2 regions of the Nocardioides panzhihuensis genome follow, and region 2 is predicted to be linked to the other one. Evidence: riboswitches for the same ligand, from Rfam matches in the RefSeq annotation. Region 2 holds a riboswitch; the other holds the start of a gene.
The links. A riboswitch is a leader RNA that binds a small molecule or an ion and turns the genes downstream of it on or off. The one in region 2 is predicted to bind cyclic di-AMP.
Positions count from the first base shown of each region.

Region 1 (3,398 bases), 430 kb from region 2:
CCGGCCTTCGTGGACCCGTCGACCGTCGCGGTCACCGCGGCGACCGCGGAGTAGGCCCCGGGCTGCGCGCCGAGCGCCGACTCGAGTCCGGTCGCGGGCACCTCGAGGACCAGGCGGGGATCGTCCCAGGAGATCACCTTGCGGACCTCGTCGACAGCGGTCGTGGCCAGCTCGGCGTAGCGGTCGGCGACGTCAGCGGATGCCTGGACCACCACGAGGGTGGAGTCGGTGCGCCGCACCTCGACCGGGCCGCTGAGCCACAGCGGCAGCCGGGTGCCCTGGGCCGCCGAGAACCCGGTGATCGCGCCGTCGGCGTCGAAGCCGACCTTCAGCTCCTCGGTCAGCACCGGGTCACCGGGCGTGCGCCACGACATCTCGACGTCGGCGGTCCAGGAGCCGTCCGCTGCCACGTTGCCCGACTCGGCGACATACCTCGCGGTGACGTCCTCGACGCCGATGGCGTGTGCGTTGCGCACCGCCACCGAGGCGGCGTCCTCCCCGTCGGGCTCCGCCCCATCACGTACGCCGGTGACCAGCTGCTCCAGCGAGGCACGGGCGCCTTCGGTGTCGGCGCGCACGACCGGGGCGGCGGTCGGGGTCGGCGCGACGTACTCGCCGCCGCCGGTCAGCCGCCAGCCGACGAAGCCTGCCAGGAGCATCACCAGCACCAGACCGGCGCCGATCAGGGCCGGGCTGGCCCTGACACGGGATACAAGAGAGCCGACCGTTCGCACCTGCGAACGATCGGCCTCTTCGGGGTCCTGGGTCAAGTGGTCCTGAGCCTGTCGAAGGCTCAGCCCGGACGGACAGCGCCCGTGTAGGGCATCTCGTCCATCGGCGAGACCTTCACACCGGTGCTCGGGTTGGACGCGTGCACGATCATGCCGTTGCCGATGTAGATGCCGACATGGCTGATCGGGCTGTAGTAGAAGACCAGGTCGCCGGGGGCGAGCTGGTCACGCGACACCTGGGGTCCGCTGCTGTACTGCGCCGAGGAGGAGTGCGGGAGCCCGACACCGGCCGCACCCCAAGCACCCATGGTGAGACCGGAGCAGTCCCACGACTCGGTGCCGGTCGCGCCGTAGACATAGGCGTCGCCGACCTGGGCGAGGGCGTAGTCGACAGCCTTCTTGGCACGGCCCGAGGGCGGCGGCAGGTTGGCGGGGATGCCCGCTCCGGCACCGGCGGCCTGGAACTCCTCGAGCTCGTCGGCCTCGAGCTCGTCGAGCTCGGCCTGAGCGGCTTCGAACTTCTTGTCGATCTCGCTCTTCTTCTTCTGCATGGTCGTCTTGACCTTGGCCATCTGGGACTTGGCGTCCTCGGTGGCCTCGCGGCGCACCTGGAGGGCCTCTGCCTCGGTGTTGTACCGAGCCAGCAGGTCGGCCTGCAGCGCGTTGTAGGACGAGACGGTGGAGAGCCCGGCGAGGAACTCCTGCGGGTCCTCGGAGGTGATCACCTGGCCGACGGCGGAGACGTCGGAGCCCTCGAACTGCCGCAGCACGGAGTCACGGAGCTCGGCGCGGATCTCGTCGAGCTCCTTGCTCTGCCGCTTCTCGTCAGCGTTGAGGTCCTTGAGCTGGTCCTTGATGTCCTGCAGCCGCAGCTTGGCGTTGCTGTAGTCCTCGTTGGCGGCCTCGGCCTGGGTGTAGAGCTTGTCGACCTTCTCACGAACGTCGTCGATGTCTGGGTCGGCCTGGGCGGGGGTCGCTGCGGGAATGATCCCGGCGACACCGATGGCGGCGATGCCGGCTGCTCCGGCAATGAGTCGCTTCCGGTCGCGTGTCACGAGCGGACGGTCTCCTTGTGTAGTCGTTGACGCCTACCGGGTGAGCTGACGGGTTCAGGCACGACCTGCCCTACCACCGCTCCTCGACCGGGTCTCCCCGATCGTCCTCGCGGCGGATACACCCCAGGTGGTCGCACTCCATGTTGCGGCGTACGACCGGTGTGGTTCCCCGGCTCCTGGCCCGCCCCGAAGCGGACCTGGATTGAGCGCGGCACTCGCGTGGGCCGGTTGACCCACTTCCACGAGCGCCAATTCCCTGCGCACACTAGCCGACGCCATCCCCCACCTGCCAACCACCCACGCCCAAAAGTTCGGCTACATACCCTCCACCAACGGCAGAGCCACCATCCGCAGCGGCGGGACCAGGCCGCCATCGGCGAGCACGTCGAGCGCCCGGCGCTCCTCGTCCTCGATGGTGAGTTCCGGGGGCGGCCCCAGCAGGACCGTGACCACGCAGTCGTGGCACGCCAGTCCCCGCACCAGGCAGGTGTCACAGTCGATTCTCGTCGTCATGTGAGTGACGGTCTCACCGAGCACCGACATTTTTGCTTTCGTACGGTTGCGTGCGGCGTGTCATCACCATCGCAGCGCAGTATTCGACGCGGTGATCGCGGACGGGGTCCCTACACTTGACCCATGGAGGTCTCCGCGTTTGCGACGCTCCCCGACACGGTCCGGGGGCGCATCGTCGCGCTCACGGCCGGGGTGCTTCCCGACGTGGCGCGGCTCCCACCCGCGCTCAAGCGGATCGCCGACTTCGCACCCGCCCGGCGCGCCAAGGCCGGCGGCGCGATGATCGCCTCGGCGCTGGACGCCGACGACGAGGTGCGGGAGAAGATCGGGAGCCAGCTGCGCCCGGCGTACGTCACCGAGGGCTCCCCCGACGACCTCGTCCTTCCCGAGGACCCGGCCGAGGCGGCCGCCGTCGTCTGGCTCGTGCGTCCCGACGGCTGGGAGGTCTCGCTCAAGGAGGCCCTGGATCGGCTCGAGGCCGCCGCAGTGCCGGCGGTCGACGCCGAGGTCGCCCGCCTGCGGGGCAAGCTCACCGCGGCCGAGGACGAGATCCGTGAGGTGCGTGCCGACCGCAAGGCCCGCATCGACGACCTCAAGGCCGACAACACCGCTCTGCGACGCAAGCTCGGGGAGGCCCGGGCCGCCGCTCGTGAGGTCGGCACGGGACTGGACGAGGCGCTGACCGACGCCCGCGCGGCGCTCTCCCGCGCCGAGGACGAGATCGCCGCGCGCGACCGCCAGCTGCGCCAGCTCCGCAGCCAGATCGACAAGCTGGAGCGCGAGGCGGCCGCCGAGCGGCGTACGTCCAAGGCGGATCGCGAGGGCGCCTCGCTGCGGGCCCGGTTCCTGCTCGACACGCTCCTCGACGCCGCGGGCGGGCTCCGACGCGAGCTCGCGCTGCCTCCCGTCACCGGCACCCCGGGCGAGCGGGTGGAGTCCGAGCTGGCCTCCGCGGACGCCGTCGCCGGTGTCGGCGTGACCAGCAGCGCTCACCTCGAGCAGTTCCTGGCCATGCCGCGGGTCCGGCTGATCGTGGACGGCTACAACGTCTCCAAGGCCCTGTGGCCCGACTCGGCGCTCGACGCCCAGCGGCTGCGGC
Region 1 is NZ_JACBZR010000001.1:1,210,763-1,214,160, reverse strand. It holds gene BJ988_RS05645 (hypothetical protein) at 1-770, opposite strand, end outside; gene BJ988_RS31270 (NlpC/P60 family protein) at 794-1,786, opposite strand; cyclic di-AMP (ydaO/yuaA leader) riboswitch at 1,802-2,005, opposite strand; gene BJ988_RS05635 (hypothetical protein) at 2,102-2,299, opposite strand; gene BJ988_RS05630 (NYN domain-containing protein) at 2,423-3,398, shown strand, end outside.
Region 1: it holds a riboswitch for cyclic di-AMP, as region 2 does, so the genes downstream of both, BJ988_RS31270 (NlpC/P60 family protein) here and BJ988_RS03630 (C40 family peptidase) in region 2, are expected to answer to the same signal.

Region 2 (3,398 bases):
CGACGCCAGCGGATACCGGCCTCGAGGAATCCGTCGATGTCGCCGTCGAAGACGGCCTGCGGGTTGCCGACCTCGTAGGTCGTGCGCAGGTCCTTGACGATCTGGTAGGGGTTGAGGACGTAGTTGCGCATCTGGTCGCCCCAGGAGGCGGCGACGTCGCCCTTGAGCTCCTTGATCTGCGCCTCCTCCTCGGCCTTCTTCAGCGCGAGCAGCTTGGCCTTGAGCACGATCATCGCGGCGGCCTTGTTCTGCAGCTGCGACTTCTCGTTCTGACAGGAGACCACGGTGCCGGTGGGGATGTGGGTCAGCCGGACCGCCGAGTCGGTGGTGTTGACCGACTGGCCGCCGGGACCCGAGGAGCGGTAGACGTCGACCTTGATGTCGTTCTCGTCGAGGTCGATCTCGTCGGTCTGCTCGAGGACGGGCACGACCTCGACCGCGGCGAAGGAGGTCTGCCGGCGGCCCTGGTTGTCGAAGGGGCTGATCCGGACCAGACGGTGGGTGCCCGCCTCGACGGAGAGGGTGCCGTAGGCGTAGGGAGCGTGGATCGCGAAGGTGGCGGACTTGAGCCCGGCCTCCTCGGCGTAGGAGGTGTCGAAGACCTCGACCCGGTACTTGTGCTGCTCGGCCCAGCGGACGTACATCCGCATCAGCATCTCGGCGAAGTCGGCGGCGTCGACGCCGCCGGCACCGGCGCGGATCGTGATCACGGCCTCGCGGGAGTCGTACTCCCCCGCCAGCAAGGTGCGGATCTCCAGGCTCTCGACGGCCTTCTTGACCCGGCGCAGCTCGGCCTCGGAGTCGGCGAGCGAGTCGGCGTCGCCCTCCTCCTGGGCCATCTCGACCATCAGACCGAGGTCCTCGATGCGGGTGTGGAGCTCGGTGAACTTGTTGAGCTCGCCCTGCAGCATAGAGAGGCGTCCGGTGACCCGGGTGGCGTTGTCCTGGTCGTCCCAGAGGTCGGGCGCGGCGACCTGCTCGCCGAGGTCGGCGATCTCAGTGCGCATCGCGTCCAGGTCCAGCACCTGGCCGATGGTCTGCATCGTTGCCTGGAGCTGCTTGATCTCGGTGTCGAATTCGGGGCCTGCCACGTCTTACAGGTTACTTGACCGGTGGTTCGCCACCCGATTCGCCGCCCCCTCAAATATGCGCTCGCCCTCCGGCATGGGGAACCGGAGGGCGAGCGCCAGGGGGATGTCGCCAAAAGGGATATATCGGCGTGAGCCCGTCGGAACGGGCCCTAGAGGCCTCAGGCCTGATGGATCGAGCCGGCGAACCAGCCGTCCCAGGCAGCCTCCTCACGAACAGAGGCACCAGGCTTGGGGGCGTGCAGCATGATCGCCTGGCCGTTCTCCCAGCGCAGGAAGATGCCCACGTGGTAGACGGGGCTACCCCAGAACATCAGGTCGCCGCGCTGGATCTGGTCGTTCGGCACCGAAGGCAGCGCAGCGGCCTGGTCTCGCGAGACCCGGGGCAGCTCGATACCGGCGGCGCTGAAGGCGTACTGCGTCAGGCCGGAGCAGTCGAACGAGCTCGGGCCGGTGGCACCCCAGACGTACGGGTCACCGATCTGCTCCGAGGCGACGCTGATCGCCCGCTCGATCTTGCCCTGCTGGCTCGCGGCGAAGGCCTTGGCCTCCGCCTCGGCCTTCTTCTTCTCCTCCGCGGCCTTCTTGGCCGCGATCGCTGCCTTGCGCTTCGCCTCGGCAGCCTTCTGGGCGGCCTCGGCCTTGCGCTGCTGCACGTCGACAGCCCTCTCGAGCTGCTTGATGTCGGTGAGCATCGCCGTGGGGGTGGCCGAGGCCTCGAGGACCGGAGCCTCCACCACGGTGGCCGACTCGGCGGTCGGCTCGTGGGCGGGCGGTGCGGCGTTGGCGGCGGGCACCGCCACCAGGGCGCCCGCGGCGATGCCGCTGGCGAGGGTGACGCGACCGAGGAGCTTTCCGTGGCCGCTGAGCGATCCTGCGATCGTCCGGACGACGGATACGTTTGGCGCCCGGAACGGGCGTGCCGTGCCTCGATGGGCAGGGCGGGATACGGACTTGGACATGCGTGAGTTCCTTCCCACGCCTGCGAGGTGAGCTGTCGGGTTCGGGCTAGAAGGTTGCCCGGCCATCTTGCGATGGCTTCACCCCGAGCGACCGTCCGAGTTAGTCGCGTGGATCTTGGGTCCCCCGCTCCTGTCCCATACGTACTGCTGAGTGTGAGGGGTAAGGGGGTTCAGTAGTAGGGGCCGGCTTCCGGAGGGACAGGATTCGGCGTGAACCGGGGCCGGTCGTGCGTTCTGCACGGCTCAACCAAGGTGACATGGCAACTCGAGCGGATCCAATCCGGAATGTGCGGATCTGGGGCAGAATCCGCGCGTTTACGCGTGATTTTACCGCCGTTTGTGAGTCATCTCACCGGCAGACAGCCGTTTGAGGCTGGGTCCGAGCGGCCCTCACTCCGCCGCTTCGAGCCGGAATCCGACCCCGCGGACGGCGACGACCTTCTCCTGCACACCGGCCGCCTCGAGCTTCTGACGCAGGCGTCCGACGGTGACGTCGAGCGTCTTCGTCGAGCCGTACCAGTTCTCGTCCCAGACCTCCGCCATCAACCGGTCCCGGGAGACGACCTTGTCGCGGGAGGCGGCCAGCACGGCCAGGAGCGCGAACTCCTTGCCGGTCAACGTCACCTCGCGCTCGCCGGCGTAGACACGGTGGGCGGCCACGTCGATGCGCAGCGCGTCGTCGTCGTCGCCCGGCTCGACCGGGCCGGAGCGGCGCAGGAGCGCCCGGACGCGAGCCTGGAGGACGGCCAGCGCGAACGGCTTGGCCAGGTAGTCGTCGGCGCCGGCGTCGAGCCCGACCACCAGGTCGATCTCGGCGTCACGAGCGGTGAGGATCATGATCCCGCCCTCGTAGCCGTTGTCCCGTGCGGCCTTGCAGACCTCGAGCCCATCCATGTCGGGAAGGCCCAGGTCGAGCAGCACGAGCTCGGCCTCGTAGGGGGGCGCCAGCAGCTCCAGCGCCTTCTTGCCGGAGTCGACCCAGGTGACGTCGTACCCCTCACGCTGGAGCGTGCGCACCAGCGGAGCGGCGATGTCCTCTTGGTCTTCTACGACGAGCACGGAGTTAGACATGAAGAGAACAATAGTTACAGGCCCGTAGGGCTTGTGAAGAGATCCCCCCTTTCAGATAAGCGCGTGATCACATTGTTAGGTCCGAGTTGCTCGATCCCGAGCGGATCCGAGGCTCCCTCGGTGACCTCGTCCCAGGTGACGGGAGCTGCCACCGTCGGGGTGTCCTTGCCTCTCAGCGAGTAGGGACAGATGGTCGTCTTCGAGCCGGAGTTCTGCGACCAGTCCAGGAAAACCTTGCCTGACCTGCGGCTTTTGGTCATGGTCGCGGTCACCTTGC
Region 2 is NZ_JACBZR010000001.1:784,008-787,405, reverse strand. It holds gene prfB (peptide chain release factor 2) at 1-1,091, opposite strand, end outside; gene BJ988_RS03630 (C40 family peptidase) at 1,250-2,050, opposite strand; cyclic di-AMP (ydaO/yuaA leader) riboswitch at 2,053-2,227, opposite strand; gene BJ988_RS03625 (response regulator transcription factor) at 2,441-3,121, opposite strand; gene ligD (non-homologous end-joining DNA ligase) at 3,136-3,398, opposite strand, start outside.